Regions from separate parts of the Paenibacillus sp. FSL R5-0623 genome, predicted to be linked through region 3. Evidence: predicted binding sites of a transcription regulator. Region 3 holds the regulator's gene; each other region holds the start of a gene.
What was found. The regulator NrdR, encoded in region 3, represses ribonucleotide reductase genes. The targets are predictions, from matches to a motif close to AACACNATATATNGTGTT.

Region 1 (10,928 bases), 160 kb from region 3:
CGCATAACGAAACTTTACGTTTTTGGTACTTGTTGTAGTGTTATTAATGCTGTTCCATTGAATGGCCGAACCAGTCATCGCATTGAAGTTAACATACCCGGAGCCAGTGTAACCGGGGTAGATTGTTTCAATGGCAGCTTCCGTAAGTGACGTTCCGGTCTCGGCTTCATACGTAGTGCCACTGCCTGTATTCCCGCCGTTATTTCCGCCAGTAACGTTGGCAACAAACGTTGTTACGCTCTGAGGCGGGAGCTGTGCCGTGAAGGCTCCATTGGATACGGTAAGCGGGGTTCCGCTTGCCAGGTTTCGACTGCTGTCCGTAATCCATGAGGACACAGTGGAGGCATTACCATTCTGCAGAACGAATTTTTGGCTTGTGGCTGAAGTTCCACGGTTAATTGCCACAACGACGACTTTGTTATCACCTTTGTAGGCTGAGACAAATGTGTTCGTATCCGGATTTTTCGTTGCATCGACTCGCAGGTAGCCTGGACGCACGAATTTAGAGAAATGAGCCATATTATACCCGCGTTTGCTTATGGTACCGTCCTCTTTCATCGGACCATACTGTCTGCGGATGTACCACCACACATAGGCCTGGAAATCACCTTCTACCATGGCATTGTGCATGTGATAGGAAACGTCTAGTGCTTCAGGCCAGCGATCTGCTGAGTTGTTGTCACTATTCGGAACATACACCTCAGTCATCCACAGTTCTTTACCGGCTCCTTTTTGTTTAAAGAGAGGGTAGGCAAAATTCGAAATCTGTGTTCCATACGTATGCGCTCCCAGAATGTCCATGTTGGCAAGCGCCTGCGGATCATTCAGGATTGGGTCGGATATGTTCTTTAAGTACTGGAAGGATTCAGGCGCCATGACTTTGGTACCTTGAATGGACCCGGCATTTTCTTTCATGAATCGAAGGATCTCTTGTGGAGTCCACCAGGTCCAGTCATGAGCATAATCCGGTTCATTCTGCACAGAAATGGAATATAAATCTACGCCGTTATTTTTCATGTAGGTTACAAAGTCGTTCAGATGTTGCGCATAGGCGGCATATTTGTCGTATTTCAGGCGTTTGGCATTGGTGTCCCCATTGCGGTTGAATGTTTCAACCATGCTGCTCGGAGGATTCCATGGGGATGCGAATACGATAGCACCCTTTTCGATAGCCCGTTTGGCTGTGGCAACTTCACGGTACCAGTTATTAGAATCTGGATCGACGTAAATCCTGAGAATTGAGAAGCCTAACTGATTCTGATCGTTACCAAAAGCAGTTTCACGTTGAGCGGGAGTCAGATCACCAATCCAGGCAGGAAGGTTAATGCCCCCAAAGCCCTTGATCAGCTGTTTTTCCGAGGACAAATTAATGTTTGCATCGCTGGCTGCTGACACATTTGTCGGGGTTAACATCAAAGGCAGGGCTGTTAAACAGGCCAAAAGAACATTAATCGTCTTTTTTAGTTTGAATTTCACTACTTTCATCCTCCTCGATAATGGTAAATGTTACATAGAGAAACCGCGACCAGGGATAACAAACAAGAATAGCGGATTGTCTGGCATTTATTTTATGTAAACCCTTTCAAAACCTCCTTCCATAAATCATAGGAATGAAATGAAGCACATAACCTCTTTCATTTGTTGATTCTACTAAATAACTCCTAAACTGAAAACCTGACAAATTACAGTATTTTTTCTAATTAATCTCTATTTTCTTAACTGTTCAATGACAGTTCTTGTCTGAATGCAAAGGAGAAAACGGGAATGATGAGGATCTTCGCTTGAGACAGAGGTCTCCAATGGCGGGGATATTGTTATTAAGGAAGGCTTTGGCTTACATAATCCTCCCTTCATTATCAAACAATGAGATCACAGAAGTTACGGGGAGGGAATCATGATGAAGGAACAGAGAAAGAATTATCGATTCATTGCAGGTATCATGGCATTTTTGATTGTGTTTTACGCAGGCATATCGGCAGGAGGGCCTACAGCGGCAGCTTCAGAGTCCCCATCGAATGACAAACGGTTAGCGATTATCATCGATGATGTTGGTAATGACATGAGGGGTACGGCAGAGATCCTGGCGATGCCAGTTAAACTAACGGTAGCGGTCATGCCTTTTTTGCCAACAACGAAGAAAGATGCGATAGCTGCACATGAAAAGGGGATGGATGTGATTGTGCATATGCCCATGGAACCCAAGAAAGGACGACCTGAATGGCTGGGCCCGGGTGCAATCACATCCAGTCTAACAGATGAAGAAGTCCGCTCACGCGTGGAGAAAGCGATTGATGATGTGCCCCACGCCATTGGCATGAACAATCATATGGGTTCCAAAATTACTTCGGACAAACGCATCATGTCCATTGTGCTCGATGTATGCAAGGAGCGGGGCCTCTTCTTTGTAGACAGCCGTACGAACTTTCGCTCCGTGGTGGGGGAACTGGCCGTATCCAAAAATATGCCACCTGTAGGTAATGACATTTTCTTGGATGATCAAAATTCTAAGCAACACATTCGCAAACAACTGGATCTGGCTGCTCAGCGTGCGATCGATAAGAATATCTGTGTTGTCATTGGTCATGTCGGTCATTCGGGGATGAACACATCCGCAGTCATTCGTGAATCCGTCTCCCGTCTGCAAGATCAGGTTCAATTTGTAGGGATCGGTGATCTGGTTCGAGATGTGTGGCAATGGCATTCTGCTCCTACACTACCGACAGATAATAAATAATGCCATTGGCAATGGACTGGGCGATTCGTTTTTGCTCAGCGGGATCACTCATTCTGACTCGATCTGTCGTATTGCTCAAAAATCCGGTTTCGACGATAACGGCAGGTTGTTTCACGTAATTCAATAAATAAAAGGGCTTGCCCCATACGACCCTGTGCTCCGTTCCGTACAACTTGTTCATGGCATCCTGAATGGATTGGGCCAGCAAATAACTCCTGCCTTCCTTCTGGTGTAGTACCACCGGGCCGTGTACATTCGATCGGGGACTCCAGTTCGCATGAATGCTGACCACGATATCTGTACTTACTTCTTCGCTAAGGCTTTTACGTTGGGCAAGATCTCTGGTATGACGTGAGCGGCTGTTCAGCCAGCGGTTCTCATCACTAAGTGCATAATCACCAAGTCGATTGATGATAACGGCATAACCTTTGCTGCGAAGCAGCAGATAGACCTTTTGGCTAATGGCCAGGTTGATATCTTTTTCCAACACACCTTGGGCTGACGTACCACCGTCAATACCGCCATGGCCTACATCGAGCAGGATAACTGGTGCTGCAAAGGCATGATGACTTGAGCGATATGCATCTCCATCGGTCACTGGCAGCATGGATGGACTGTTCTGGGACGGGGCTGCTTTTCCATAAGCCACATGGGGCAGCATGAGAAGGCAATGGAAGCTGATTAGCAAGGCTACCGAAGCGGTCAGCAACTTATACATGGGAATACACACTCCTTCATGGAATAGGTATCGAATTTCAGATTAATGACTCGATGGATACCTTTGGCATTAGACTGTGCATTCTGAGGGTTTTCATACTTCTTTCAATAAAAAATGTTTAACCAGTCCACATCCTGCACACAATAGAACTATCGTAAGCTCCGCAAATGTGCAGGAGCGAAGGAGGCAGAATTATGGCCAAAAGTGATGAGTTGGTAAAATACATTACGCAGCGTGTTGTTCATTATATCGATACACCGAAGGATGAGCGGAAAGGTCGCACCAAAAGGAAAGAGCCGTGGGCGATGAAGTGGTTTGGTATGATCCCTTTTGCTGTATCTCTGTGGGTGGGAAAAAAGGAAAAAGAATTCGATACACAGTCTCATAAACGAAGTTCTTCGGGTAAAGGGTGACTATCGCTTACCTATTTCACTAATGGTAAACCAAAAGACGCAATCCCTTAATATAATGGGAAGGCGTCTTATTTGTTGTGGATGTGTATAGTTTTACAGGTTATCTGACTGTATGTTAAGAATTTGCTGATGATCAAGGATTTACGATGTAAAAATGGCCATCTTGCTGCAATTTGCTCAAAGGGACAAATCGTTGAATGGATGATTTTCCACCTAGCGCTACATATAGAATAGACTCTGCTTCCTGATCAGTATGCCACAGCTGATAACCGCTAACAGGTAGAGGACCGCCATATACAACGTTACGATCACCCGCTGAGAAAACAATCTCTTGATTCTCCCCGTGTTGTATCACATCTTTTGCCCGGTCGGCAGCAACAGGTTTGGAGGTAAGCCACAACAGATTGTCAGCCGGATTGAAGACGGGTCGGAGATGAAGTGGGTCGACTGATAAAGATGGCGTTGTGGATAAATCAGTTATGCTGACAGAGTTCTGTTTGGAATCAGCCTCCAGCAGGTTCAGAAACTCTGACGGTAGTACATCTCCGTTGGTAGCATCAATATAAAGTGCAGGATGATTAGGTTGTTCCACTTTCCAATAAGCCAGCAGGGGAAGAGCATAACCAAGATGAAGCTCTCCTCCGCCAGCAAGTAATGCCTCAAGGTTCATATGTTGTCGATCCAAGGCTTGTCCAAGAAGTTCATTGTTGTATGGTGACTGTTCTCCATGACCGTATTCACTAAGCATCAACTGGCCCTGCTCTGTGGCCGTAATAATCATATATCCGATAGGTTTGTCTTCAAACTCAGCTTGCACGAGCCAGCTATGTGTACCCGGCCCCAGAGGGTAGAAGTTCAGGTCGGCGTTCTTCCAATGCGCTTCGCCGTTAGCTGTACCAAGTGTAACAGCTTGTTGCTCTGCAAACCGTTGTACAGCAGCTGGAGCTAGCATGTCATTCTGAATGGCATGATGTTCGGGACCATACTCTGTTGATGATGCAGGAAATAGTGAAGACGTTTCTTGTTCCTCTGCATTGGCTATCGACCAAAAAGAGAATAGGGCAAGACAACTGAGCAAGCCCAAGGTTATAAAGGTTGTTTTCCGAGCGTTGTTCCAACACGTATGAAAGAATCGTTTCAAATTTACACCTACTTTTCATTTATCCGTTACCTGAGCGGGTCCTAGTTTCATTCTAGGGGACAGGCTATGCAAAGGTTGCCGCAACCTGTCGGGCAGCCGATCATAAATAAACACTACTTTTGCCAGCATTTGCAGGAAAAGTAGTGTCTTCGTCTATCTTAAGTGAAACATGCCGCTGCTAATGGCAGTCACTTTCACTTTGGGTTCATATTGCCAGATCATCTCGGTACGGCGTGTCTCATACTGCAATTTCATAGCTTCACGATCGATTACCGCCTGTTTTGCTTTTTCTTCTTCGGCATCTGTCTCGAAGTCGATCGGTACTGCGGCTTCTGCCGCCAGTTCTACATCTGCTCCAATGGGTTTAGCGTTAGTGATATCCAGAACTTTTTTCAGTGGTACAGGTGGCGTGCGGTTAGAATGGACATTCTCCGTGTCTGAGGTTATCTTACTTGGTGATTCTACCTCAGGCGTATCTTCTCGGAGTACCGCTTCATAGTAGGTGTCCAACACGTCCAGCTCCAGATCAAGCCGCTCTTGGGCTTTCTCGGCCCAGCTATAATCGAGTTCCAGCAAGCGGTTCGTCAAATGAGATTCCAGAGCAGCTCCGGCGTCAAAAATCGAAACTTTAGCTGTCTGCACATGCATGTTCTCCGCAAGTCTCGGACTGAGATCACGTCGGTTCAGCTTGGTGCCGAATTTTTCTATAATTTCACCCGAGCGAAGGGAGATGCCGAGAAAATGCAATTCCTCCCGTTTCAAATCACAGGCGAATTCCACCTTGAAACACACACCAAGCCAAGGCTCATATACGGCTGGCGCTGTAGCCCGCAATTGCCGTTTGGCAGCCTGTTCGAACAGGTTCACGAAGGCACCGCCTTCACGGGCAGCGCCGAAAATCTGCTGGAGTCTGCGACTGCCGTACACCACTTCTTCACGTAATATTCGTCCTGGCCCCAGCTGTGGCAGTGATGGCGTAATACCGAAGTAACGGCCTAGAATAGTTTCTTTTGGTGGCTCGCCTTGAGGACTGCCGTTGGTTATGCCATTCGTTTCAGCAGGGTTAGGCACAACAGGAGGTGATGCTTGCGCAGCTTTGGCTTCTGCTGCTTCAATGGCCTGCTGATACCTGTCAGGATCAAATATAAATGTAAAGGACATCGTCTCAGCGGGTGCTCCGGTTCGTTCCACGAATCCCCAATAATAGGGACGATTGGTCAACGCTTTGTCCGCCTCAGGCGAGAGTTTGACTGTAACATGGGCAGGGGAACGTTCCATGATCTGACAATCGAGTGCTTCCAGATAGGTGAGAACATATGCCTGCACTTCATGGGGAGACATGGTCATGAGTTAGCTTCCTCCTTTGCGAAGATCTAACAACCCGGATACGGCAGGGCCTTCATCGGCAACCTCACGTTGAATGGAGTTCAGCGATTGTCCAAGTGAGTCCATTTTACTGCGAATATCTTCATCAGTTTGTGATTCCAATATGATTTTGTACAAACTTTTCTCAATAGACTCCTTCTTCTCCAGCCGTTCGAGAATGACATCCAGCCCGCCGATCACCATTTCAAACATATTGATCTTCTCATGCAGCAGACTCAGAATATGTTCCTCAATGGTTCCAGTCGTAGATAAATTGAAGATGTTCACGTCATTTTGCTGCCCAAGCCGGTGTACCCGGCCGATCCGCTGCTCTACCCGCATAGGGTTCCAAGGCAGATCAAAGTTGATCATATGATGGCAAAATTGCAAATTGATGCCTTCACCACCTGCTTCGGTTGCAATCATGGCCTGCACACGCCCGCGGAAGAGATCCATCATCCAGTCTTTTTTGCCACGATTCATGCCACCCCGATAAGGTACAGCCGTAAGCCCGTTGTTGCGGAAATAGTTTAGCAGATACTCCTGCGTGGCCCGGTATTCGGTGAAGATAATTACTTTTTCATTCATGTTCCGAATCAGTTCCATTGTTTTCTCGGCTTTGGTATTTTCCTTGATCGCTTTAATATGGGCAACGAGTTCCCAAATCTTGTCCCGAAGGGGAGAGTCCAGCGGAAGTTTCTTCGACAGATTAACCAGCGTCACGAATACAGCATCCCGACTGCTGCACACCTCACGCTGCAATGTAACAAGGGAGAGCATGCTGCTCAGATTGCCGCCAGCTTCCTGGTACTGGTCTTTGACAAAGGAAGTCACACCATCATAAAGTGCTTGTTCTTCGGGCGATAATTGCAGATTCACGTTGGAGACGTTCCGTTTGGTAAATTGGACGGGGCCTTCGCCGCGGCGGTTACGAATCATGACTTTGGATAACTCGTTCTTAAGCTGTTCCTGATTTTTCGGAACCCGTTTGTCTACAACAAAGTTGGCCGCAAAGTCACCCTGACGACCCAGTTGACCGGGCTTCAACAGGTTGATCAGATTGAACAATTCACTCATATCGTTCTGCACAGGTGTAGCTGTGAGCAGCAGACAATACTTTTTGCGCAATTTCAGCATGAATTGATAGTTGGTTGTTTTCTTGTTTTTGAGCTTATGAGCCTCGTCAATAATAATCATGTCGTAATCGGTATTCAGCAGCATATCTTTGTGCGGGTCCCGTTTGGCTGTATCCATGGAAGCAACAACCACTTCATTCTGCCAGGAATAGGCCTTTTTCTGGGCAATAGCAGGGATGCCAAATTTCGAATTCAACTCCCGTACCCATTGCAGCACAAGAGACGCTGGCACGAGAATGAGTACCTTGGATACGAGACCTCGAACCATATATTCTTTCAGAATGAGACCGGCTTCAATGGTTTTGCCAAGACCCACCTCATCGGCGAGAATGGCCCGGCCTGACATTTCAAATAATACTCTGCGTGCAGTGTCCATCTGGTGAGGAAGTGGAGTAAGGCCTTGTAGATGCTTCAAACACTGGATCTCGTCAAAATTGGGAATCAGATTGGTTTCTTCGGCTTGAATGCCCAGTTGAAAGAGTCGATAATCCCCCCAAGGACCTCCTTTATCCAGTCGTGATTCCAACTGACTGATCCAGCTCCGATCAAATTCTAACGGAACGGGCAGTTCGGCTACAGGTTGATTCGTGTGGTGCGGGTTTTTCCGGTTCATGGTGTTTCCTCCCCTGCCATACGTGATGACGTTTTATTCGTAGGTAATAGTATGGACGAATGAGAGTCAGTTCATAACTATGTGGGTTCAAATAAGGAATATTTACACTTGTCACTCCGATGACAGAACAACCTTCCAATCGCTGTTATCCCCAGATTTTTTTGATTCCCTTCTCCAAAGGGGAAAACCCAGGGGGTCTATGAAGATGGACTGTGATAAAAGTCTTATGGAAAATCAATATATGGTGTAATATACTGGTTTTATATCACTATATGTGGTGTTTTATCATAATTTACTCTTATAGTGAAAATGGAGATTTATTTCGGGAGGTTGAACGTAGCGATGAAATCGAACCAACGATCGTACCCATTAGAAGGACTCAGCGAAAAAATATTTCTGGACCGATACGCCTGGAAGGACGCTGATTCGAATCATGCCAAGGTCGGAGATGTGGTATTGGTATTAACGAAGGATGATCCGAAGTTCCCAACCAAGGAAGTGGGCGAAATCATAGAACGTAAGGGTCAGCTTGTACAGGTAAGAACTCGAAGCGGAGAGATGATCGAGACAAACGTGGAGAAATTGACACTCAACATAGAAAAAACACCGGAAGAGATGTGGGACCGTCTTGCCAAAGCGATGGCTTCTGTCGAATCCACAGCGGATCAGCGGGCAACGTGGGAGTCCAAGTTCCGCTCCGTGTTGGAAGATTGGAAGTTAGTACCCGGAGGCCGCATTGCTGCGGGCGCGGGGGCAAGCGATGAGTTGACACTTTTCAATTGTTATGTCATTCCGTCTCCACAAGACAGTCGGGGTGGCATCATGAGAACCTTGACCGAGATGACGGAGATTATGGCACGAGGGGGAGGCGTGGGTATTAATCTGTCCTCTTTGCGTCCTCGCCGAGCGGTGGTGAAAGGTGTCAACGGATCATCCAGCGGTTCCGTATCGTGGGGCGGATTGTTCAGTTATACGACTGGACTGATTGAACAGGGCGGAAGCCGCCGGGGTGCGCTCATGCTCATGATGAATGACTGGCATCCGGATGTGCTTGATTTTATTACCGTGAAACAAACGATGGGGCAGGTGACCAATGCCAATCTGTCTGTATGTGTGAGCAACGCATTTATGGAGGCTGTCAAGCAGGACAGTGATTGGGACTTGGTTTTCCCCGATACAAACGATCCAGACTATGATACCGAGTGGAACGGGGATATGCAGCAATGGAAAGCCGCAGGTCATTCGGTGGTACACTATCGTACACTGAAGGCTCGCGAAATCTGGCATACCATTATTGAATCAGCATGGAAGTCGGCAGAGCCTGGTGTGGTATTCATGGAGTACTATAACCAGATGTCCAACAGCTGGTACTTCAATCCGATCATCTGTACTAATCCGTGCGGGGAACAAGGCCTGCCTGGCTGGGGTGTATGTAATCTGTCTGCGATCAATCTGTCCAAATTCTACGATGAAACAAATCATGATGTGGCATGGGATGAACTGGCGGAAACCACTCGCATCTCGGCTAGATTTTTGGACAATGTCATCGATGCAACACCATATCATTTTGAGGAAAATAGACTGAATCAGCAGCGTGAACGCCGGGTTGGGCTTGGCACGATGGGACTGGCAGAGCTGATGATTAAGCTGCGTATTCGATACGGCAGTCCTGAATCTCTTGCATTTCTGGATAAACTGTATGGATTCATGGCGAAGGAGGCCTATCTGGCATCGGCAGAGATTGCAGCAGAGAAGGGGGCTTTCCCAGCTTTCGAAGCTGAACCGTACTTACAGAGTGGATTCATGAAAAACATGGTTGCGACGTACCCTGAAGTGGGAGAGGCCATTCGTAAACAGGGCATTCGAAATGTCACACTGATCACACAAGCGCCAACGGGAAGTACAGGTACAATGGTTGGAACATCAACAGGTATTGAGCCGTACTTCGCCTTCAAGTATTTCCGTCAAAGCCGTCTAGGTTATGATGAACAGTTCGTACCGATTGCACAAGACTGGCTGGATGAACATCCGGGTGAAGCTTTACCAGATTATTATGTGACGGCAATGGATCTGTCGGCTGAGAATCACATACGGGTGCAGGCTGCCATTCAGCAATGGGTGGATAGTTCGATCTCGAAGACCGCCAACTGTCCGGCTGATTTTACAGTGGAGGATACGGCTGAGCTGTACGAACTGGCCTTCGACCTTGGCTGCAAGGGAGTAACGATATACCGCGACGGTAGCAGGGATGTGCAGGTGCTGTCCACGTCGAAGAAGGAAGCGACCCAGGCTAAAGATCAGAACACGGCTGAAGCTGAAGAGAAGACAGTCGTATCTGCAATAGAAAACCCGAATAATGTTGAAGTGCAGGCAAGTGATGGGAATTTCAATAGCCAGGTTGGTGTTAGCACGCATTCTTCCGATCAACCCCCTTCCTCTTCTACAGTGCTGGATAAACAATATAGAAGCCGTCCTCAAGTACTGCGCGGTGCGACATACAAAATCAATACGCCATTCGGTATGGCTTACATTACGATCAATGATCTGGAGGGAACCCCGGGTGAGATCTTCCTGAACGTGGGCAAAGCGGGATCGGACGTGTTTGCCATGGCTGAGGCACTCGGTCGAGTATGCTCTCTGTTCCTTCGATACGGAGATCATGGGCACAAGGTTGAACTGTTGATCAAACATCTCAAGGGAATCGGTGGTTCGGGAGCGATTGGCTTCGGAGCCAACAGGGTTGAATCGATTGCTGATGCAGTCGCCAAAGCATTGGAAAGTCATGTACAGAGCAGTGCTCTGGAGAAC
Region 2 (10,928 bases), 2.6 Mb from region 3:
TCTTGATACGTTGGTGCATAGAACGCATCTGAACCCGGTGTATGGATGTCATACCGATCACCAAGTGCTTCCTTGGCTATCTCTTCCGGGTGGCCCAGTTCCCGAGCAATCTCTTCTTCCAGTCGGCCTTCTCGTAGTCCGAGCTCGAAATGTTGATCATAGTCGGCGAGCAACTCAGCCCGTTCGAATGGGTCCATCGGCCGTAGATGAACTTCCATGGCTTTCATAAATTGTTGTCTATTCATTAGGGATTCCTTCCTCAATCAGATTTGCGACATTGCGCACAAATTCATTCCATTCTGTCGTCAGTGCCGTCATGTAATCGCGACCTGTATCGGATAGTCGGTAATACTTGCGCGGCGGCCCTTCGCTTGATTCTTGCAGGTAGGTGGTGCAGTAACCGTCATTCACAAGCCGGCGAAGCAAGGGATACAGTGCACCTTCAGCAACTTCGATATGTTTGGAGACCGCCTGAGCCAGTTCGTAGCCATACCGATCCTGGCGGTTAATTAATACCAGGACGCACAGCTCCAATACTCCTTTTTTGAACTGGATGTTCACATTCACACAGGTTCCTCCTTCGTAGCTTCATTTATAGCTAGTGTATATTGTTCAGTAGTGGTGAAGTCATCATAGCATCCAGTACTGTTTAATGCAAGGTAGTGACTTTAAAATAGTTCCGTATCACGATTGATCGATCATAAGTTGGTTTAATGTGGATGCTTAGCCGAGGCTTTCTGTTTAGCTATATAATTCAGCATACGCAAAAACCGGATCGGTTGCTTCCGTCTGAAGGCGGATTCCGATCCGGTCTGTGAGATGAACTTTTGTTTCTTTGGTTTACAGGTGAATCGCTAAATGTCGGTTATTCTTGTGCATCCAGAACTTTAAGGTCTTCCACAGCAGGGCCCTCAATGACATGGCCTGCATAATCGAAGCGGGAACCATGGCATGGGCAATCCCACGAACGCTCGCCCTCGTTCCATTCGACTTCACACCCCAGATGGGTGCAGGTGGTATCCACGAGAAACAGCTTGCCACTGGTGTCTTTGTAGGCTCCAGCACGTTTGCCATTATGACGAACGACGGCTCCTTCGTCTTCGCCAATATCGCTAACGTTTTTGTGCACAATGCCCACTTTACCGGAGATTAATTCCTTGGCTACATTCATATTTTCCACAATAAAGTGTTTCATGCCAGGATCAGCTTTGAATCTTGCCGGATCGAATATGGCAGCATGAGGGTTGTCACGTCCAGTGATGCGATCCGCAAGAATGTGTCCTGCCATCGTACCAGTCGTCATTCCCCATTTGGCAAATCCGGTCGCGACGTAGACACGTTCATGTCTTCCGGTAATCGGTCCGATGTAGGGCACCTTGTCAATGGAGATCAGATCCTGGGCTGACCAGCGAAAAGGGATGTTGCGGATGCCAAATGTCTCCGCTGCGAACTGCTCCAGGCGTTCATAATGACCGAAGGTGCAGATGCCTTGTCCGGTTTTGTGATTTTCGCCGCCAAAGAGGATAAGTTCCTTGCCGTCATGTAAGACGGTACGCAAGGAGCGGGACGGTGTATCGTCCGAGATGTACATGCCGCCGGCATAGGGTTTCTCCGGTTCGACTAATACGGCGTAGGATCGTTCCGCATGTAACCGCGTGAAATAGAATCCGGGATCATAGACAGGGAAATGAGAAGCTACAACAACATGTTCTGCTGTTACAGATGGGCCATCGCCATAGGTTCGTACATGTAGAGAAGCATCTTCCTCTACATCCGTAACTGTCGTATGCTCGTAGATCTGTATCCCGTGTTTTACGGCTGAATTAAGCAAGTAGTGAAGGTAGGCCAGCGGATCATATCGTGCCTGACCCGGCATGCAAATGCCTGCTCTTGCGGGAACCGGAATGGGGAGGGGATCGACCCACTCACCAGGAATATTGAGTTTGCCATAGGCGGTCAGCTCGATCTCCAGTTTTTTGATGTTTTCCTCTGATTGAATGTAGACGTAGGCATCTTCCTCTGCCCACTGGCAATCAATCTGTTTTTCCTTCACCAGATTGCGCATCCACTTCGCGGCATCGGCATTACCTTCATAGTACATTCGAGCCTGTTCTTGTCCGAAATGATGCATAATTTCATCAAATATGACACCATGTTGGGCAGATACCTTGGCCGTGGTATGGCCGGTCGTACCATCCAGTACTTTTCCAGCCTCTAGCACGACCACACGCATACCCGTCTGTGCCAGCAGATAAGCGGTGGTAATGCCTGCAATACCGGCACCGATAATGGCCACATCAGCGGTAATATCTTCTGTCAGTTTCGGATAGCTATCGAATTCATGCGTAGCACGCCACAGTGATTCGGGGACCGGGGGCAGACCCGTTTTGGGCTGCTGATTGTCGCTCATTTTTTTTCCTCCTTGATTATCTTCAATCTATCGAATGGGATGTTGTTCAGCGCACATCGTTGTACTCTTATTCATGATTGCCAGACTATGCCAGGAAAAAACGGTGTTGTTTAGATTTTGCAGAGGGGATGTTCACAATTTCCTGCACAGAACCTCTGTTTTTTTTGTTAAACATGCTATATGATAGAATTACCGAAATCGTTTTAGGTTTTGAAAAGGAGATCAGGTTTTACACCTGTAAACGTTGATTGTAAAAGGATTAATCAATCTATTGGAAGAAAGATTTCATCCGAATTAACACCCATTTTTTCTTGATATATGTATTCGCTATCATTTTAATTGACTACCGATAACCAAAGGAGATTCTATATGACCACCAACCAAACGAAATATCCGTTTCAAGATACAGCACTAGAGTTAGACACCCGTGTGAAGGATCTTGTATCCCGCTTGACGGAAGATGAAAAAATTGAATCCATGCTGCAATATCAACCGGCAGTAGACCGTTTGGGTGTACCTGCATACAAACACGGAACAGAAGCTGCCCACGGCTTGGCCTGGCTTGGAGAAGCAACATCTTTCCCACAACCGGTGGGGCTGGCGTGCACATGGGATGCGGATTTGATGAAAGAGATTGGTTCCGTGCTCGGAGACGAGGCACGTGTATTTTATAAACGAAATCCGGCAGTGAACGGTCTTACGCTGTGGGCACCTACAGTGGATATGGAACGTGACCCGCGCTGGGGACGGAATGAAGAGGCGTATGGTGAAGACCCGGAACTGACAGCCGAGCTGACAACAGCATTGGTCAAAGGAATTCAGGGTGACCATCCAAAGTATTACAAAGCGGTCGCTACCTTGAAGCATTTCCTCGCCAATAATAACGAAGTGGATCGCGGAAGTGGTTCGTCCAGCATTGATCCACGTAACATGCGTGAATATTATCTAAAGGCGTTTGAGAAGCCATTTAAGGAAGGCGGCGCACAGTCCATGATGACGGCGTACAACTCCATTAATGGTACACCAGCGTTGTTGCATCCATTTGTGAACGAGATTGTCAAAGGCGAATGGGGCATGGAAGGTTTCATTGTCAGTGATGCAGGCGACGTAATGGGCATCATGAATGATCATAAATACTATGATTCCCACACACCAGGTACCGTAGAATCTGTGAAGGCCGGAATTGATAGCATCACCGATGATGCTGAGCTGTCCAAACAGGCACTGCGTGAAGGATTGGAACAAGGTACGCTCACGATGGATGACATCGACAAGGCGTTGTTCAATACATTCCGTGTGCGTTTCCGTCTGGGCGAGTTCGATCCGGAAGAAGGCAACCCGTACGCTGCTATTGGTGAAGAGTCCATGATGACCGAGAAAGCAAAAGAACTGTCGCTCAGAGCCGCAAGAGAACAAGTGGTATTGCTCAAAAACGACAAAGGTACGCTCCCGCTGGACAAAACAAAAGCTGGTAAAGTGGCTGTGATTGGTCAATTGGGCGGAACCGTCTATCGTGACTGGTATGCAGGCACCATGCCGTATAACGTATCCCCACTTGAGGCGATCCGTGGCAAAGTAGGCAGCGACAAAGTGGCGTTCAAGGATGGTAATGATCGTATTACGTTAACTTCCGTAGCCAATGGGAAGAAAATTGGACTGGCAGAAGGTGAAAAATCACCTGTTATTGCTTCGGGAGAAGCGGAAACGTTCATGGTGTCCGACTGGGGCTTCGGAAGTTATACCTTGCAGGCGGAAAGCAACGGCAAATATCTGACCACAGATGAAGAGACCGTAACGGCTTCCGCTGATGAAGTGTACGGCTGGTTTGTGAAGGAAGTATTCCACCTGTTGCCACAACAGGACGGAAGTGTAGGTCTAACCACTTGGAATGGCAAAACGGTGACTGCACCTAATGGTGGAAACGATGCATTTGCAGTGTCCGAAGACCTGAAAACCTTTGGCACCACAGAGACATTCAAGCAGGATATTATTGTGAATGGACTTGAGGAAGCAGTAGAAGCTGCCAAGGCTGCGGAAACGGCAATTGTCTTTGTTGGTAATAATCCGCTTGTAAATGGTAAAGAAGAAATTGATCGTCCAAGTCTGGATCTGGCCGAATCTCAGCAACGTCTGGTTGAGGCGGTCTATGCCGCGAACCCGAATACAGTTGTGGTCATCGTGGGTAGTTATCCATTCACATCGAATTGGGTTCAGGAGAACATCCCGGCAGTATTGTACACTTCACACGCAGGACAGGAGCTGGGTAATGCAGTAGCTGACGTATTGTATGGCGACTATGCGCCAGCAGGCCGTTTGAATATGACATGGGTACAATCGGCAGATCAACTGACCGACATCAAGGATTACGATATCATTCAATCCGGTCGGACATATCAATATTTTGAAGGTAATGTATTATATCCGTTTGGACATGGTCTGACGTATGCAACGTTTAAATACAGCAATTTGGAACTTAGCCCAGCTCAAGTGGGTACAGAGGGCAGCGTTACGGTAACTGTAGATGTAACCAATACCGGTTCAATTGCCAGTGACGAGGTTGTACAGTTGTACGTTCGTGCAGGCAAATCCCGGGTGAAACGTCCACTCAAAACGTTAAAAGGATTCCGTCGTCTTCATATCGAAGCGGGAGCTACAGCAAAAGTCAGCTTCACCTTGCCTGTTCAGGAACTGGCCATCTGGGATGTAACTCGTGATCGGTATGTCGTGGAAAGTGGAACTTACTCTATTATGGTTGCCAAGTCATCCTCTGATGTTCAGCTGGTTGCAGACCTGACGGTAGAAGGAGAGACGATCCCTGCCCGTAATCTGGGTGTGGCTACTCGTGCTGAGAATTATGATGCTTACCTGGGTGTTGATCTGGATGAGAGTAAAGAGGGCGGAAGTGCTGTCCATGTAGTTGGAGAGCAGGGATGGATTGCCTTCAAGGATGCCGATCTGGGTAGTGGGGTAGCAGCAATTGAAGCTCGTGTATCCGCGGAACAAGCAGGCGCTGTGTTGGAAGTGCGATTCGGCTCTCCGGAGGGTACGCTCGCAGGACGTGTGGAACTGGCACAGGGCGAAGCCCAACAGTGGTCTACCGTGAAGGCGGAACTCACAGGTGCAGCAGGTACGCAGGATGTATACATTGTGCTGTCAGCAGGTGTACGCATCAGTCACTTCGAGATTCGTTAAGTCAAATAGCTCATGAAAAGCCTCCGAATATATTCGGAGGCTTTTGTTTGTTGTTTACTATTAGACGTATCTTTATTTGCTATCAAACGCATTTTTGTTTTCTGTTAAACGTATTTTTATTTTCCGTCAAACGTAATCATTTTTTGGACAAATTGCTTCAATTGTTTGTTGGTTTCATTCAGTTGCTCAATTGTGTTCATAAAATTATTTACGAGTTCAGCCTGCTCCTGGGAGCTCGCCGTGATCTCACCAAGTTCATTCTCCATGCCTTGAATGGATTGCCGAACCGAGAGAAGAGAATCTTCAATACGTGCCGTCGCTTCTTTGGTATCCACAGACAGTTTGCGAATTTCTTTGGCAACAACGCCAAAACCTGCACCTGCTTCACCTACACGAGCAGCTTCAATAGCTGCATTCAAGCCGAGCAGATTGGTTTGCTCGGAGATTTCACGAATGAAGCTGGCGACTTGAGTGACATTGCCTGATTTCTGTACGGCTTGTTTGGAATTATTCCGGATCTCTTCGGTTGTGGCACTGAGTTCCTCGGAATGTGCAGCTACATGCTGAACACTGTCAATTAACTGGTTGGTCAGATTTTCGGTAGCATCCATGAGTTGTTGCAGCTGGTCCTGGTCATCCATACTGTAGAGCAGATTAAACAGGGCGATGATTTCACCTTGTTCGTTTTTAATGGGAATAAAAGCCACGTCAAAAGGAACACCGAACAAATCTTTAGGGTAGTGATCGAATCGTTTGACTGTACCGCCGTTGAGATCAGCAAAATTTCGATTTCCATCCAATAGAGGGTCGCCGGGTTGATAATTCAGTTGCTTTAACGATTCCCCTGCTGAGAAATATAGGAATTTTTCATGATCAATCACGGAGAGGGTTACATCCTGACGAATCGTATCTCGAAAGAAAGGCATACATGTAATTAATGCTTGAACAATATCCATATAAAAGATGATTCCTCCCTGGTTACCTTATGTAAACGGTTAAATTTTAAATGCTAACTTAATAACTACCTATATAATATATCGTCATGCAATAGAGAAGGAAATAGAGAGAATGGATAATACCTATTTCTTAAAGCAGACTGTTATACGCCAACAAGACACGAGTCCCCTGGGGACCCGTGCCTTGTTAGTTGTTGAGGGGAATAAAACCAATGTTTACCGCATACTGAGCTGCATTGTAACGATGGTTCGATTGGCTAGTGTTGCACGGACATCAATCAAACGCTGATTCCGGCTGCCGCGGAAGGGAAGGGAGACATCACGCTCCGCTTCAACATATCGACCGTCAATAATCACGTCGCATAACCGGGCAAGCTCCGCTCTCACAGGGTCGGTGACCAGCTCTTCATATTCGAATCCCGTGTAAGCCCACACCGTCAGATCAGGACGTGCAGCGCGAAGCTGCTGAACCCAGGACGTACATTCTGCTGCCGAGAAAAAGGGATCACCACCACACAACGTAACGCCATCCAGCAGGGGATGGGTCGTTACTTCATGCAGAATCTGCTGCTGCCGCTCCTCTGTAAAGGGCTCACCTGCTCGAAAGCTCCATGAATCCGGACTGAAGCAGCCTGGACAGGCGTGACGGCATCCGCTGATGAATAACACGGCGCGCAGGCCTGTGCCTTCATTCACCGATTCCGGGATGTAACCATACAGATTCACCGGTGCTTCACCCGATCCCGCACTTCGGCCTGCTTCGCAGCATTGAAGCGTACTTTGTAATCTCCAGTCAGATAACCCGTTACGCGGCGTAAACGCTGGAAGTGTACATGGTTCTCGTGGGCTTCACAGCTTGGGCATACATCTCCAATGACGCCTTCATAACCACATGCAGGGCAGCGATCAATCGGGTGATTAATGGAGAAATATCCGATATCCTGTGCCAGTGCATATTGCACGATCCGCAGGAAAGCTGCGGTGTTGGCCCGAACGTTCCCGTCAAGCTCCACATAGGAGATTGCACCCGCGTTACATAACGTATGGAACGGGGCCTCCAGTTCAATCTTCCGATAAGCTGGAAGAGTGTGGTATACCGGGATATGGAATGAGTTCGTATAATACTCACGATCATTAACTTCAGGAATGAGGCCATAACGCTCTCTGTCGATCTTCGTGAATTTGCCAGACAACCCTTCAGCAGGTGTGGCAAACAGAGTGATGTTCAGGTTATGCTGCTCGCTCATCCGATCACAGAATTCTCGCATGGTCCGAATAATGTTCAGTGCTTCACGATGTACATGAGTGTCCTGCCCATGATGACGCCCATAGAGAGCTGTCATACATTCAGCGAGACCGATAAAACCAAGGGATAACGTACCATGTTTCAGCAGATCCGCAACGGGTTCATTGGGAGCGAGCTGCTCTCCACCTTCCCATACACCCTCCCGCATCATGAAATCGGATGCCTTGGCAGGTTGCGCGGTCTGGATTCGGTAGCGATGTAACAGACCGTTAGCAGCATTATGCATCACGGATTCCAGTGCGGTGTAGAATCCTGCCCGATCGGCAACGGCTCTGCTGCCTTGGCAGATACCAAACCGGATGCCGAGCTTAACCAGGTTAATGGTGTTGAAGGACAGGTTACCCTTGCCACTCTGACGATTGCGGCCAAACCGGTCAGCCAGTGTACGTGTACGGCATCCCATGGTGGCGATGATCGTATCCGGATCTTCCGGATGATAGAAGGGCAGATTGAAGGAGGCATCCACATTGACAAAGTTGGGATACATCCGCCGGGATGAACAGGTGACTGCGAGACGGAACAAGTCATAGTTCGGCTCGCCTTCAGCCTGATTGATCCCCTGTTTACACTGGAAAATATGTTGAGGGAACACGGGAGTCTCCCCGTTACCCAGACCTCGGATCGTTGCTTCCAGCAACGAGCGTGATACCAACCGACCTTCCGCTGATGTACATAATCCATAGTTCAGTGAAGTGAACGGGATCTGACCACCTGCACGACTGCTCATCGTATTCAGGTTATGAATCAGCGATTCAGCAGCTTGTCCTGTCTCCAGTTCAGTCTCTTCATAGGCGAAGGCATACGCTTGCGGGCACTGATTCTTCGCTTCGATGCTATCCAGATGAAGCTGTTCATCCCCGATCAGGACATTTTCACCGAAGAGCCGTTGCCCTTTGCGGTAATGTTTGCGGAACGATCGCTGTACATAGGGAGCCAGATCCCAGTCGATTTTATTGGCTGACACACCACCGTATTGACTGTTCTGCTGGGACTGGAAGATGATCGCAACCAAGGCCATGGCAGACATGATGGTCTGAGGTGTGCGAACCGATCCGTTGCCTGTATTGAAACCCGCAGCAAGAAGACGGTCAAACGGGATAAAAATGCAGTTGGTCGTTCCAAGTGCATACTGGTCCAGATCGTGTACATACAGATCCCCATTCTCCACAGCTTGGGCAAGCTCTTCCGGCAACACATGACGCAGAGCATGCCACTTGGCTGTCTCCGAACCGAGCCTGCTCATCTTGCCGCTGAAGGAGTCTCCGTTCAGATTGGCATTTTCCCTCAGCGTATCGGCGTCTTCTGCGCCAATAATTCGTCTTCCCAGGTCGGATAATAGATCGGATGCCGGTGGAGTGGCATACTCAAGCATGTTCATGTAAGGTTCCTCCTAAAATGATTGAATATCATTCAATTTCCGTATAACACTATATGTAGATTCGTCTTATCCATTTATAAACTATATGTGGTTTTTTGGGTATGATAATGGTCACATAGTTCACAGGACAAAGTGGACTTTCCTTTAATTGCTGTGGATAAAGGTTCCCAAAGTTTGAGTAGAAGCGTATAATTTCTAGTTATCCTGCAAGGATAATATCCGAAGTTGGACAAGATGGACTTTAATCAATCTGAAAAGGCGTTTTGCCATAATTTTTCGTTTGTTAATCCATCCGTTTAAGAACTGTTTTGACCGCAAATAGGCAATAAACAGGAAGTATGATTCTCTTATACAGCTACGGTGTTAATCATATAAGTATAGATTGTGACAGCTATTCGGATTTTTTGATGAACCCTTGTACGTGATTACACAATTATGATCTACAGATTGGATAGTGCAGCTAAGATAAAAGGGGTGGATCATGGGGACGGCAGAAGGCATTACGAGAGGCTTCTATGAAGATATAAAGGAAGCTGCGGCCCATATTGTAGACGTACTAAGTGGTATATTGAAGGTTAATACCATCTTTGTTGCTACGAATGACGGTTTGACGAATGTCATTCTGGAGGCGTTCAATCGCAAGGAAGAATTGATTGTAAAAGGTAGCGAACTTCCATTTGAAGATTCTTACTGCAGCTTGGTATTAAAAGATAAACATGAGAACCTTACAATCCAGAATACATGTGAACATCCGATAACAAGATTCATGGATGTCACGAGTGGGCTCGGCAATCGTTTCTTCGTGGGCGTGCCCATCATGCGAAGATCTGGCAAAACATTCGGGACCATCTGTCTGATGGATAATCCTGATTATGTAATCAGTGAAACCGACATGAAGACGCTGAAGGCGATGGCCGTATTCCTTGGCTATGTTGTGGATCTGGAGAGCACATTGCATCTTCAGGAGCGTAAATTGAGTGATTCGGAACAAATGCAACAGCAGCTCCAGGCAGAGAAAGAACGAGCTGAATCGGAGGCCATGACCAAATCACAGATGCTCAAGCTGATGAGTCATGAGATTCGCAATCCGTTGAACGGCATTCTGGGACTGACTGATCTGATACGTACACCGGATATGCCTGAGGAGCAGTCAGAATATGTGAATATGATTGAGACGAGCGGCAATATTCTGCTTACTTTGTTGAACAATATGATGAATTTCAACATCAATGAGGCAGGTAAAACGGTTATACATGATGATCCTTTCGATCTGGTAGGTACAATCGAGAATACGGTCTATCTTTATGCGGGAATTGCGGCTGACAAGAACATTGAGCTGGGATTGAATCTGGAGCTGAATGTGTCGCAAGTATTCGTTGGTGATGAGATCAAGATCGGACAGCTGCTTGCACATGTCATTCAATACGCTCTCGATTCAACGCGTGAGGGCTCCGTCCTGATCACGGCAGTGGTGAACGGAGAAGACACCGAAGAGATGGGTACACTTCTGCTCAAGGTGAATTACACAGGTCAGACGTTATCGGATAAGAAGATGCAAACCTTCAACAGCCAAGAAGAGAAGTTGAATATCCAAAAACTGATTGGAAGTAATCTGGGTCTGGCTGTAAGCCAGAATCTTGCCATTCTCATGCATGGCCGTATTCAGGTGAGCAGTGTGAAGGAAAA
Region 3 (10,928 bases):
TGATAGATCCAGATTTAACTAATTTGTAGCCAAAAGGAGCCGTACCCCCTCTAAATACGCCGTCCTCTGCCATTTGCACATGTTTTTCATCAACACGAATTGATGTTTTTCGAGATTCATTATTAGATTGCCAGAATCTAAGGAAATTTGTTATATCATGGCTCTCATCTTTAAATTCTTGTTGACCCTCTTTAACTGACCATACTTCTACACCTTGAGTAGTGAACCATTTGATAAGCATAGGAGTTTCATACGTTCTTCTTCCGAGCCGATCAAACATAAAACACAGCAAGATGTCGTAGTTGCCATTTTCGGCATCATATTTAGCTCTCTGTATTTCATCGCGGTTATCATTAGAAGTCTTATAGCCTGATACACCCTTTTCTACGTATTCTTTTACCAATGTCCAACCTTTGTTGTCAATGAAGTCTGTACATGATCTTCTCTGCATTGGAATATCGTTACCGTCTAGTTGCCCCTTGGTTGAAACTCGATAAAATGTAGCCACACGTAGTTTCCCTGCCATATATTTATCCCTCCGATCGCTCTTATATACTACCATAACTATATATTATTATTGACCTTGAGTAAACAATTATTGACTGTCCCTAATTTAGATGATATATTATTTCTTGTGCCCAACATGGGGCGTTAGTTCAGTGGGAGAACGCTTCGCTGGCAGCGAAGAGGTCAGGGGTTCGACCCCCCTACGCTCCATAAAATAAAGACCCTCTACTTAGGGTCTTTTTGTTTACTTAAATATGTAATGATTCCTATTTCCAAATATAATTGCCACTCTCTTATCTACCTCATCAATATCTACGTTATATTCCTTCTTCGTTTCTCTAATTCGTGTAGCCAAATCTTTCAATCCTTTTCCTACTTCTTCTGGTGTACTTGTTTTCATTTTTAAATTCTCCTCTTTGTTGAACATTACAATACATGTAATAAATTGGAGTTATGTAACCTTCGATTAAACAAGGGAGACGAAATTTCGTCCTCCAAGATGAGTCAAATATGACGCTCCTTTAACTTCTTCCCTCTCTTCAATCTTCGCAATTCCGTCAGCTCTTTCTTAATTTGGATTACACGTTCAAGAGATGTGGTTCGATCAACGGATTCGGCAATCAATTTATTGCATCTGATATCCAGCTCATTCAGAGGTTTACTTATTTTTCTTGGCTTTATCTTAGGTTGAGTTGGACTCTTCTTGGATCTACATTGCACCAAAGTGCTTGGAGAAGAACAACCGATTTCTCTGGTACACACGGACTGGAACTCCAGACTGCTCTTCTCCCTTTTCCCACTTCACTAATCCTCCAGATCGTCTTTGGACAACAGGGATTTCAGTTCTTTCATGAACATATTGATATCTTTGAACTGGCGATATACCGAGGCAAAGCGTACATAAGCCACTTCATCGACTGGAAACAGCTGCTCCATTAACAGCTCACCAATCTGGCGACTCTCCACTTCAGCATCAGCTGTATTACGCAGCGATTTCTCCACTTCAGATACCATCATCTCCAGCGTCTCAACGGAGACTGGACGTTTCTCACAGGCACGAATAAGCCCGCGGAGAATTTTGTCCCGGCTAAACTCTTCCCGGCTGCCATCTTTCTTAATGACAATCAGTGGAGTCTCTTCAATCATCTCAAACGTTGTGAATCTTCGGGCACACTGCTCACACTCCCGCCGACGGCGAATGGATTTCGCTTCGTTGGCCGGACGCGAATCAAGCACTTTGGTACCCATATAACCGCAATAAGGACACTTCAAATCAGATCACTTCCCACGTTTTACTTTTACCACATATTCCCTGTCTTGATTTTGTAATGAAAAATGCATTGCCGAGACATAATACTTTTACCAACTCACGAGGAGGTGAACAGCAATGGCACAAAGCAACGGTAACTCCAACAACCTGGTGGTAACTAAAGCTTCCGCAGCACTCGAGCAAATGAAATATGAAGTTGCTCAAGAACTCGGAATCAGCATCCCACAAGACGGATACCAAGGTAACATGACTTCTTACGAGAACGGTTCGATCGGTGGATACATCACGAAGCGTCTGGTAACAATTGCAGAACAGCAATTGGCAGGTCAATACCAATAATATCTGCATCGTAATACGCTACACAGAGGAGCATGGAGCGGCCGGTGAACAACCGGCCTGCTCTGTGCTTCTACTTATATACTTAGAACGTATTATAGATCTTTACATACTGATTATAATAGTAAATGACTCTTTGTACATAGTGACGCGTCTCACCAAACGGAATATCTTTCACCGTTTCGAACGAGCCATCCCATACACCATCTCTAAGCCAACTGTTCACTTTGCCTGGACCCGCATTATAGGCAGCGATCATGACCGCTTCATTGCCATCGAATTGATCGGACAGATTCCGCAGATACCATGTACCTAACTGAATATTTCGTTCAGGCTCGTGCTTTAATTCCTCCAGCGAAGTGTCGGGAATTTTGGCTTGTTCCAGTATCCAGTTGGCCGTATCCGGCATCAGTTGCATGAGCCCGATAGCTCCTCGTTTGGATTCCTTGCTTGTCTTGAAATTGGTCTCCACCTTAATAATGGAAGCAATTAGAAACGGATCAACCTCATAGCTCTGAGATTGGGCACGGATCTCTTCCTTATAATGTATGGGATAGAACCATGCCATCCAGTTCGTATTCAGAAATAACACCAGTACAAAGGACACAAACATCAACAGCAGTACACGTTTCTTACGCAATATTTTCATAACAAACCCTTACGCTGTAGATATGAGTCAATTTGCTGCTCCGTCGCAGGCCATAAACCACTGTTATCGATGACAATGTCTGCCAGCTGTTTTTTGCGCTCAATATCCATCTGTACATCCATTCGAGCCTCGGCCTGTGCTGCAGTCATTCCATCCCGACTCATCAAGCGATCTCGTTGCACCGCTCTCGGGACATAGACAACCATGACTTCCTCGAAACCATCTTCAAGACCCGATTCGTACAACAAAGGAATATCAGACACCACAAGTTTATCCGGATATTGCAATTCGTATGCAGCAGCCCGTTCGCGCATCTCTCTTCGGATTGCCGGATGTGTGATAGCCTCCAGTGCCTTTCGTTCCTCGGGTTGTTCAAAAACAATACTTCCAAGCTTTTTCCGATCCAGTGTTCCATCTTCGTTCAGTATGGCTTGTCCAAACCGCTTAACAGCGGCGGCCAACACGGGATGCCCGGGCATCATAACTTCCCGGGCAATAACGTCTGCATCGATGAGCAACGCTCCCTTACTGGCGAGATAGGCGGAAACACTGCTTTTGCCTGTCGCGATCCCGCCGGTTAAGCCTATATTCATCGTTTCACCTCATAACAACTTCATTATTCCCATAATCATTAACAATAGCGCTGGCAATACAGACAGTCTTCGCATCCAGCGCAGAGCTGAGAATCGTAGGCCAACCTTCATGCCGAGTGACAGAAACGCCCCACTAAACAGTGCAATAATGAGTGCTGTCCATAGTGTAGGGAATCCCAGAAGTGCCGCTCCCAAACCTGCTCCAAACGCATCCAGAGACAGGGCAATACCAAGCCACATCGCTTCTTGGGCAGATATACTCCCCGAGTTATCCATATCCGCCTTGGAGGGACTGCGAAGAATCTGAATGACAACGCCCAGCTTGCGCAGCTCCAGTGTAAATACCATTCGTTCCAGTGATCCATTTGAAGCCGACTGCTCCAGATCCAGTGCGAGCACCTGATTTCTGCCCTTTGAATCCGACAGTCTCTCTTGTGTTTCTCCCACTCCAGTTACCTTTGCTTCTGTTCCCTCACCCATTCCAGTGTCTGTTTCCAGCTGTTCTTTGCCTTGCTTTCGAATTAGTTGCAACAGTGACCATGCACCAATACCTATCAATATAACGGCTCCCACGATCGAAGCGATATCCGGTGACACCACATGGGACAACAACACACCTACTTGCATCGACAAGGCAATAACCAATCCTGAACAGATCGAAATAACAGCGATAGATAACAGGGGAATCTTAGTCCTCCGTAACCCATATGTAATCCCGACTCCAAAACCATCTAAACTAAGCGCCAAAGCAAGCGCCAGCAATGAAACAAAATGATGCAGCACCCCGGACTCCTCCTCTGTGCGGTACTCGTGCCAACTGAAGATGCCAGTATGGGTATACGCCCGCTTATTTCTGCCATATCAGTATATGGAGGGAGGAATCCAAGGGTGCTATGATTTCATCATTTCGTTCATTCAGTTCATGTTACAACAGCTGACAGTTTGGACAAAAATGCGTGCCACGGCCACCAACCACCGTTTTTTCAATTAACGTACCACAAGTTGTACAAGGTTCTGATTTGCGTCCATAGATTTTCAGTTGATGCTGGAACATCCCCATCTCACCCTGTCCATTCACATAGGACTTGATGGAAGATCCACCTGCATTCACTGCATCTTGCAACGTAGCCACAATCGCTTCATGGAGCACCGTTAACTGAGCTTCGGTCAGTGTCTTAGCGATGGTCTCGGGATGGATACCTGCGCGAAATAGAGCCTCGTCCACATAAATATTCCCGATACCAACCACATATGCCTGATTTAAAAGTACAGCCTTGATTTTGGTTGTGCGCTTGCCAACCGCCTCGCGGAATGCAGTTACCGTAAAGGCTGGATCAAGCGGCTCCAGTCCCAGCTTCAGCAAAGGTTTGGACACCAGTTCTTCACCTGCATTAAACAGATGCATCGTACCGAACTGACGCACATCCTTATAACGCAATTCCGTACCATCATTAAAATGGAAGATCACATGTGTATGTTTCTCCACATCTTCATGCTGCTCGTACACACCGTACCTTCCTTCCATCCGCAGATGGGAGACAAGCACCAGCCCGTCCAGCAAAATACGCAAAAACTTGCCTCGGCGCTCCACCCCAATGACGGTATGTCCCGCGAGTTCCATTGCAAATGCATCTATGTCGTCCGGCCGCTGAATAATCCGCGGCAAGCTAACGGTAACATGATCAATCGTTTTGCCCACAATAAGTTGATTCAATGTTCTTCTGACTGTTTCAACTTCCGGTAATTCCGGCATGATGTTCTCACCTCCCCTATATTATAACGGAAGATGGCGTTCAGCGGGACCCTTTTCTTATATCTCGGACATGGAAGGGCCTATTGTAAAATACCGGAAAAACCGCGTAGCGCTTGAATTATTTCGCTTCGTACCAGTTATCACCAAAGCTGACTTCAGCTTTCAGCGGAACCGACAGTTCCAATGCTTTTTCCATAACTGAAGGCACTAACTCTTTCATCAGTTCCAATTCATCCGCAGGCACTTCAAATACAAGTTCATCGTGCACCTGAAGCAACATACGGCTCTTCAGCTTGCGTTCCCGCAGCGCTTCATCCATCTGTACCATGGCCAGCTTGATGATATCTGCCGCTGTTCCCTGAATCGGTGTATTCATCGCCGTACGCTCTGCGAAGGAACGCAGATTGAAGTTACTGGCATTAATCTCTGGCAGGTAGCGACGACGTTCCAACAGCGTTTTGACGTAACCATCCTGGCGAGCTTCCTTCACAATGTCATCCATATATCGACGCACACCCTGGAAGACTTCAAAATACTGATCAATAAACTGTGCGGCCTCTTTACGTGTAATATGCAGGTTCTGTGATAAGCCATAATCACTTATGCCATACACGATACCAAAGTTAACTGCCTTGGCGGAACGACGCATATCCCCATCCACATCCTCAGGCTTCACGCCGAATACATCCGAAGCGGTCTTTGTATGAATATCCATATCATTGACAAATGCTTCCTTCAAGCGCTCATCGTCCGAAATGTGTGCCAGTACACGCAGTTCAATCTGGGAATAGTCTGCCGCCAAAATGGACCATCCGGGTTCGGAAGGAACAAATACCTTCCGGATTTTGCGACCTTCTTCCATCCGAATCGGAATGTTCTGCAAGTTCGGGAATTGACTGCTAAGTCGTCCGGTAGCGGCGATGGTCTGACGATAATACGTATGCACCTTGCCATCCCGATTGGATATCTCTTTGAGTAACCCTTCCACATAAGTGGATTGCAGCTTGGCAAGCTGACGATATTGCAGAATATGCTTGACCACATCATTATAAGGAGCCAATTTCTCCAATACTTCCGCATCTGTAGAGTAGCCCGTTTTTGTTTTCTTCACCACGGGCAAGCCCAATCTATCAAATAAAATCTCACCCAGTTGCTTCGGTGAATTCAGATTAAATTCCGTTCCTGACAGCTTGTAGATCTCAGCCATCAACCTGCTGATCTGTTCTTCAAACTCACTGCCCAAAGCCTGTAGATCGGCTGTATTGGCCTTGATGCCCTGTTTCTCCATGTCCGCCAATATGCGTGACAACGGCATCTCCAGTTCATGGAACAGCGAATTCATCTCATCCGTGTCCAACACCTGCTCCTGAAGTGGAATAATGGCTGCTACTGCAGCAGCTTTGCGACACAGGAAATCACCCAAGACTTCCACTTCCGGCACCTTGTACTTGGCCCCTTTGCCCATAACCGTGTCATCCTCCACAAGCGACGGCAGACCATACTTGGTCGTGAGCCCACTAATCGTCTGGTTGGATTCTGTTGGATCAAGCAAATACGCCGCCAGTTGTACATCAAATGACGCACCAGCGAATTCTATCCCATGCGCATGCAGGGCCAGGTCTACACGATGAAGATCATAACCGCGCTTTGGCTGGTCTGAATTACCAAGCCATGCCCGCACTGGAGCCGCTGCCTCGGAATGAAGCAATTCGGGAGATATGAACGTATATGTTCCAGCGGAACCTAGAGCTAGTCCAATCAATTTCGCTTGGTGCGGGTTATCCCCATGTGTCTCCACGTGGAGGACATCAATGGAATCGAGGGAACTGAACAGCTCACTGATGTTCTCCTCTGTTGCAATGGAGGATTCAACTTCGGCAGCAGGAACCGCTTCCTGTTCAGAACCAATACTGCCACTGAACGACAGGCGTTCAAGCAGAGATTTGAATTCCAGCTTAGCTAGTGCAGGGCCAGCATGTTCTTCTTTTAATCCAGCGAATTGCATATCCTCCCACGTCTGCTCCAGCGGAACTTCCCGGTGAATCGTCGCCAGTTGTTTGCTCATCCAGGCATCTTCGGCGTGTGCCTCAATCTTCTCTTTCATCTTGCCCTTCAGTTCACCTGTACCGTTCAGCACATCTTCTACCGATCCGAACTGGTGCAGCAGTTTCAACGCTGTCTTCTCTCCAACCCCGGGAATACCCGGAATATTATCGGACGCATCGCCCATCAGACCCTTGAGATCAATGATTTGCAGCGGCGTCAGACCATAACGCTCCTTAATCTGAGCAGGATCGTACAGCTCAATATCGGTTACCCCTTTACGCGTCAGCCCGATATGTACATGTTCGGAAGCAAGCTGCAGCATATCTTTGTCACCCGATACAACAAGCACCTGTCTGCCCGCTTCATCTGCGCGTTTGGTTAACGTTCCGATGATGTCATCCGCTTCGAATCCAGCGAGCTCAAACTGAGCAATGCCAAGCCCTTTCAGCAGTTCTTTGAGCAAAGGGAATTGCTCTGACAACTCTGGTGGTGTTTTCTCCCGTCCACCCTTGTATTCCTGGTACCCTTCGTGGCGGAACGTGATTTTGCCTGCATCAAATGCAACCATGACATGTGTAGGTTTATGTTCTTCAAGCAGTCTCAGCAGCATCGTGGTGAAGCCATATACCGCATTGGTATGCAGACCTTTCGAGTTGGTCAGAGGCGGCATTGCAAAAAACGCCCTGTAAATAATGCTATTTCCATCTATGAGAATAAACTTGTCCATTCCAGCACCTCGCGTATTATATGGTCAACCTCTTCAAATTACATCTACTCTCATGATACCATACCCACCTGTCACATCAAAAAGAATAGCCTCTTTTCACTTCATTTTTAATTGCAAAAAAAAGAACCTTCTCCGCAGACAGCTGTACGCAGCCTATCTGAGAGAAAGTCCTTTTCCATTCATATGATTGCATTACTTAATCAGTACTGATTCCCCAATTCCAAAGCAATGCTCTTCTATTGATTCAGATCCGGACGTTTACCTGTCACCAGGTACACCGTGCTCTCACCAATGTTGGTTGCATGGTCGCCAATACGTTCAATGTAACGTCCAACCATCATCAGCAGCATAGCCTGTGAAGCCTGATTAGGATGGTCTGTCATTAACGTGTAGAGGTCACTGATCATGTGGCTGTACAGTTGATCGACCTGATCGTCTGTCTGAGCCATTTTATAGGCCAGGTCTGTGTTTTCTTTCAGGAAAGATTCGATGGATTCATCAATCATGGATTTCACGATTTCTGCCATTTGCGGGATATCCACCAGCGGTTTAATCAATTTCTGTCCATCCATCCGGAGAGTCACCTTCGCCACGTCGAGCGCAAGATCTCCCATACGCTCCAGATCACTGGAAATTTTGAATGCCACGATAATACGTCTGAGATCCTTCGCCACCGGCTGTTGTGTGATGATCAGTTTGGAGCCAAGTTCCATAATTTTGTCTTCAAGGGCATTCAGATTCGCGTCATTCTTGATGATGACCTGAGCTTTCTCCGCGTTCATCGTTTGTAAACTCTCAATAGCACCATCCAATGCTTCTCCTACATGTTCACCCATTTGTTTGAGCAAGGTACGTAGCTCTTCAAGCTCCTGATCAAATTCTTTTCTGCGAATCATAGATTTCATGTCCTCCTTATCCATCATCTCCGGGTATGCCGGGATCATTCCAATTCAGCTCGCTTAACCGAACCTTCCAGATATATAATCCTCGGTCCGGGAATCTTGCGGTGTGGAGAATAACGTCTCCGTATCAGCTGCCTCCACCACTTCACCATTCAAGAAAAATACCGTGCGTCCAGATACCCGTGCCGCCTGGTGCATATTGTGGGTAACCATAACGATCGTGTACTTGTGATGCAATTCCTTCACCAGTTCTTCAATCTTCAATGTGGAGATCGGGTCGAGTGCAGACGTTGCTTCATCCATCAGCAGAACGTCAGGCTGTACAGCCAGCGCCCGTGCAATACAGAGACGCTGTTGTTGTCCGCCGGACAAACTAAGTGCCGACTTTTTCAATACATCCTTCACTTCATCCCATAGGGCAGCATGGACAAGACTTTGTTCCACCAACTGATCCAGTTCAGCCTTTTGGGTTACCCCGTGCAAGCGCGGTCCATAAGCCACGTTATCGTATATGGATTTTGGAAAAGGGTTCGGTTGTTGGAACACCATGCCAACTCGTTTGCGCAGTGTCTCCACTTCAATCTCATTACTGTAAATGTCAGAGCCATTCAGCATAACCTGTCCTTCCACACGAACACCCGGAATCATGTCATTCATCCGGTTTAACGTGCGAAGCAATGTCGATTTACCACAACCTGACGGCCCGATGAACGCAGTAACGGTTTTTTCCGGCAGATCCATCGATATATTTTTAAGCGCGTGATGCGTATCATAATATAAATTAAGATTTTCAATGTGAATGAGGTCCTTCATGGATGTTCACTTCTCCTTCGCTGCAGGGACACGGAAACTCCCTTTACGTTGAGACCGATACTGATAATCGTTCATCGCTTCTCGGCCATCTTTAATATCCTACCCTTTCATTGTAAAAACAGTATCACTTTCATGTTAACGGAATGTAAAAAAGACATCCTTAACCTTCATGATCTGCTTAATGGATCAATCTGATTCCTGATGCCTGCCTTATTGACTACCTTTTCTTACTCACCATTCACAACCATCTCATCCAGCTTCGTACGAATGTGCTCTGCGACTTCTCCAGCTTTCCCGCCTTCCATGGCGATCTCCTCTGCTATACGAGACAGATCTCTCACTGCACTGTTCAGTTGTCGGAACGTTGCTCCCCCTGCGGTGACATGCGCAGAACTGTCGTCAATCTCCGCTCCGCTTGCCTTAACCAGTTCAACAGTCTGAAGGGTCAATCCACCAATATTCTCTAGCAATGAAGACATGTTCCCCGCAACCTCACGGGTTTGTTTCGCGAGCGCTCGAATCTCGCCTGCAACAATCTGAAAACCTCGTCCATATTCACCGGCATGAGCTGCTTCGATGGAAGCATTCAGGGCGAGGAGACCACTTTGATCTGCCAGGGAGCGAATGGATTGTGCCATTCCTGAGCCTGTTTTGATCGAATTCAGCATGTGATCCGCATGTTGTCCTTGACTCTCCATATGCTGATGTACCCGGTTATAGGAAGCGTCAACGTGCTTCAAACTCTCTTCGCCCTGCTTGGACAATGCCATGATCTCACGGGCCTCATGAACAGTCTGATTAGCAGCATGCACCAGCTTGGTGACCCCATCGTTGATTCTGGATATCTCCTGCCTGCTCTCGGAAACCGTACGTACCCGTTCTGCCGAAGAAGCTTGTTGCAGTCTGCGGGAGAGGGACATCACATCACGTATCGTCAGCACACCGAGCAGTCGATCTTGTTCCGTTACGAGCAGACAATCATAGAAATGCTGTTCATCCCGTCCAAGTGCGATATCAATAATTGTGGTGGCTTCCATATGAACATCTGCTATAACCGGAGATGTATTCACTACTTGTATGACCGGCTTACGGTAGAACAGATCTGCGGCAAAACGGCCATTTAACATCCGATATAACGTCTCTCGCATTAACAATCCAGTAGGTTTCATCTGCTCATCACACAGTACAATACATGGGTGCTCCTGATCTTGATTCATCATCGTCGCAGCTTCTCCACAGGTGGTATGGACCCCCGCGACAGGTACCTGACGATAATAGTCATGCAAATGGATTACAGGTTCTTCAGCAACAACCGGTTCTTCACTCTGCTTC

Region 1: MKY92_RS10325 (adenosylcobalamin-dependent ribonucleoside-diphosphate reductase) is a predicted target of NrdR. The motif match lies at 8,385-8,402, and genes of this name have one in related genera.
Region 2: MKY92_RS28280 (anaerobic ribonucleoside triphosphate reductase) is a predicted target of NrdR. The motif match lies at 9,288-9,305, and genes of this name have one in related genera.

The regions. Positions count from the first base shown of each region.
Region 1 is NZ_CP150233.1:2,221,817-2,232,744, forward strand. Features, by position in the region: gene MKY92_RS10290 (carbohydrate-binding protein) at 1-1,476, opposite strand, end outside; gene MKY92_RS10295 (divergent polysaccharide deacetylase family protein) at 1,895-2,734, shown strand; gene MKY92_RS10300 (N-acetylmuramoyl-L-alanine amidase) at 2,709-3,452, opposite strand; gene MKY92_RS10305 (YqzE family protein) at 3,647-3,865, shown strand; gene MKY92_RS10310 (hypothetical protein) at 3,999-4,949, opposite strand; gene MKY92_RS10315 (YqhG family protein) at 5,160-6,353, opposite strand; gene MKY92_RS10320 (SNF2-related protein) at 6,357-8,120, opposite strand; gene MKY92_RS10325 (adenosylcobalamin-dependent ribonucleoside-diphosphate reductase) at 8,463-10,928, shown strand, end outside.
Region 2 is NZ_CP150233.1:6,465,541-6,476,468, reverse strand. Features, by position in the region: gene MKY92_RS28310 (DUF1700 domain-containing protein) at 1-245, opposite strand, end outside; gene MKY92_RS28305 (PadR family transcriptional regulator) at 238-567, opposite strand; gene MKY92_RS28300 (FAD-dependent oxidoreductase) at 866-2,410, opposite strand; gene MKY92_RS28295 (glycoside hydrolase family 3 C-terminal domain-containing protein) at 2,780-5,602, shown strand; gene MKY92_RS28290 (methyl-accepting chemotaxis protein) at 5,719-6,558, opposite strand; gene nrdG (anaerobic ribonucleoside-triphosphate reductase activating protein) at 6,775-7,284, opposite strand; gene MKY92_RS28280 (anaerobic ribonucleoside triphosphate reductase) at 7,281-9,242, opposite strand; gene MKY92_RS28275 (histidine kinase dimerization/phospho-acceptor domain-containing protein) at 9,724-10,928, shown strand, end outside.
Region 3 is NZ_CP150233.1:2,064,477-2,075,404, reverse strand. Features, by position in the region: gene MKY92_RS09610 (recombinase family protein) at 1-526, opposite strand, end outside; tRNA gene MKY92_RS09605 (tRNA-Ala) at 646-717, shown strand; gene MKY92_RS09600 (hypothetical protein) at 752-907, opposite strand; gene nrdR (transcriptional regulator NrdR) at 1,312-1,779, opposite strand; gene MKY92_RS09590 (alpha/beta-type small acid-soluble spore protein) at 1,895-2,116, shown strand; gene MKY92_RS09585 (lytic transglycosylase domain-containing protein) at 2,199-2,762, opposite strand; gene coaE (dephospho-CoA kinase) at 2,759-3,355, opposite strand; gene MKY92_RS09575 (MntP/YtaF family protein) at 3,365-4,180, opposite strand; gene mutM (DNA-formamidopyrimidine glycosylase) at 4,281-5,108, opposite strand; gene polA (DNA polymerase I) at 5,227-7,881, opposite strand; gene phoU (phosphate signaling complex protein PhoU) at 8,118-8,777, opposite strand; gene pstB (phosphate ABC transporter ATP-binding protein PstB) at 8,841-9,596, opposite strand; gene MKY92_RS09550 (methyl-accepting chemotaxis protein) at 9,824-10,928, opposite strand, start outside.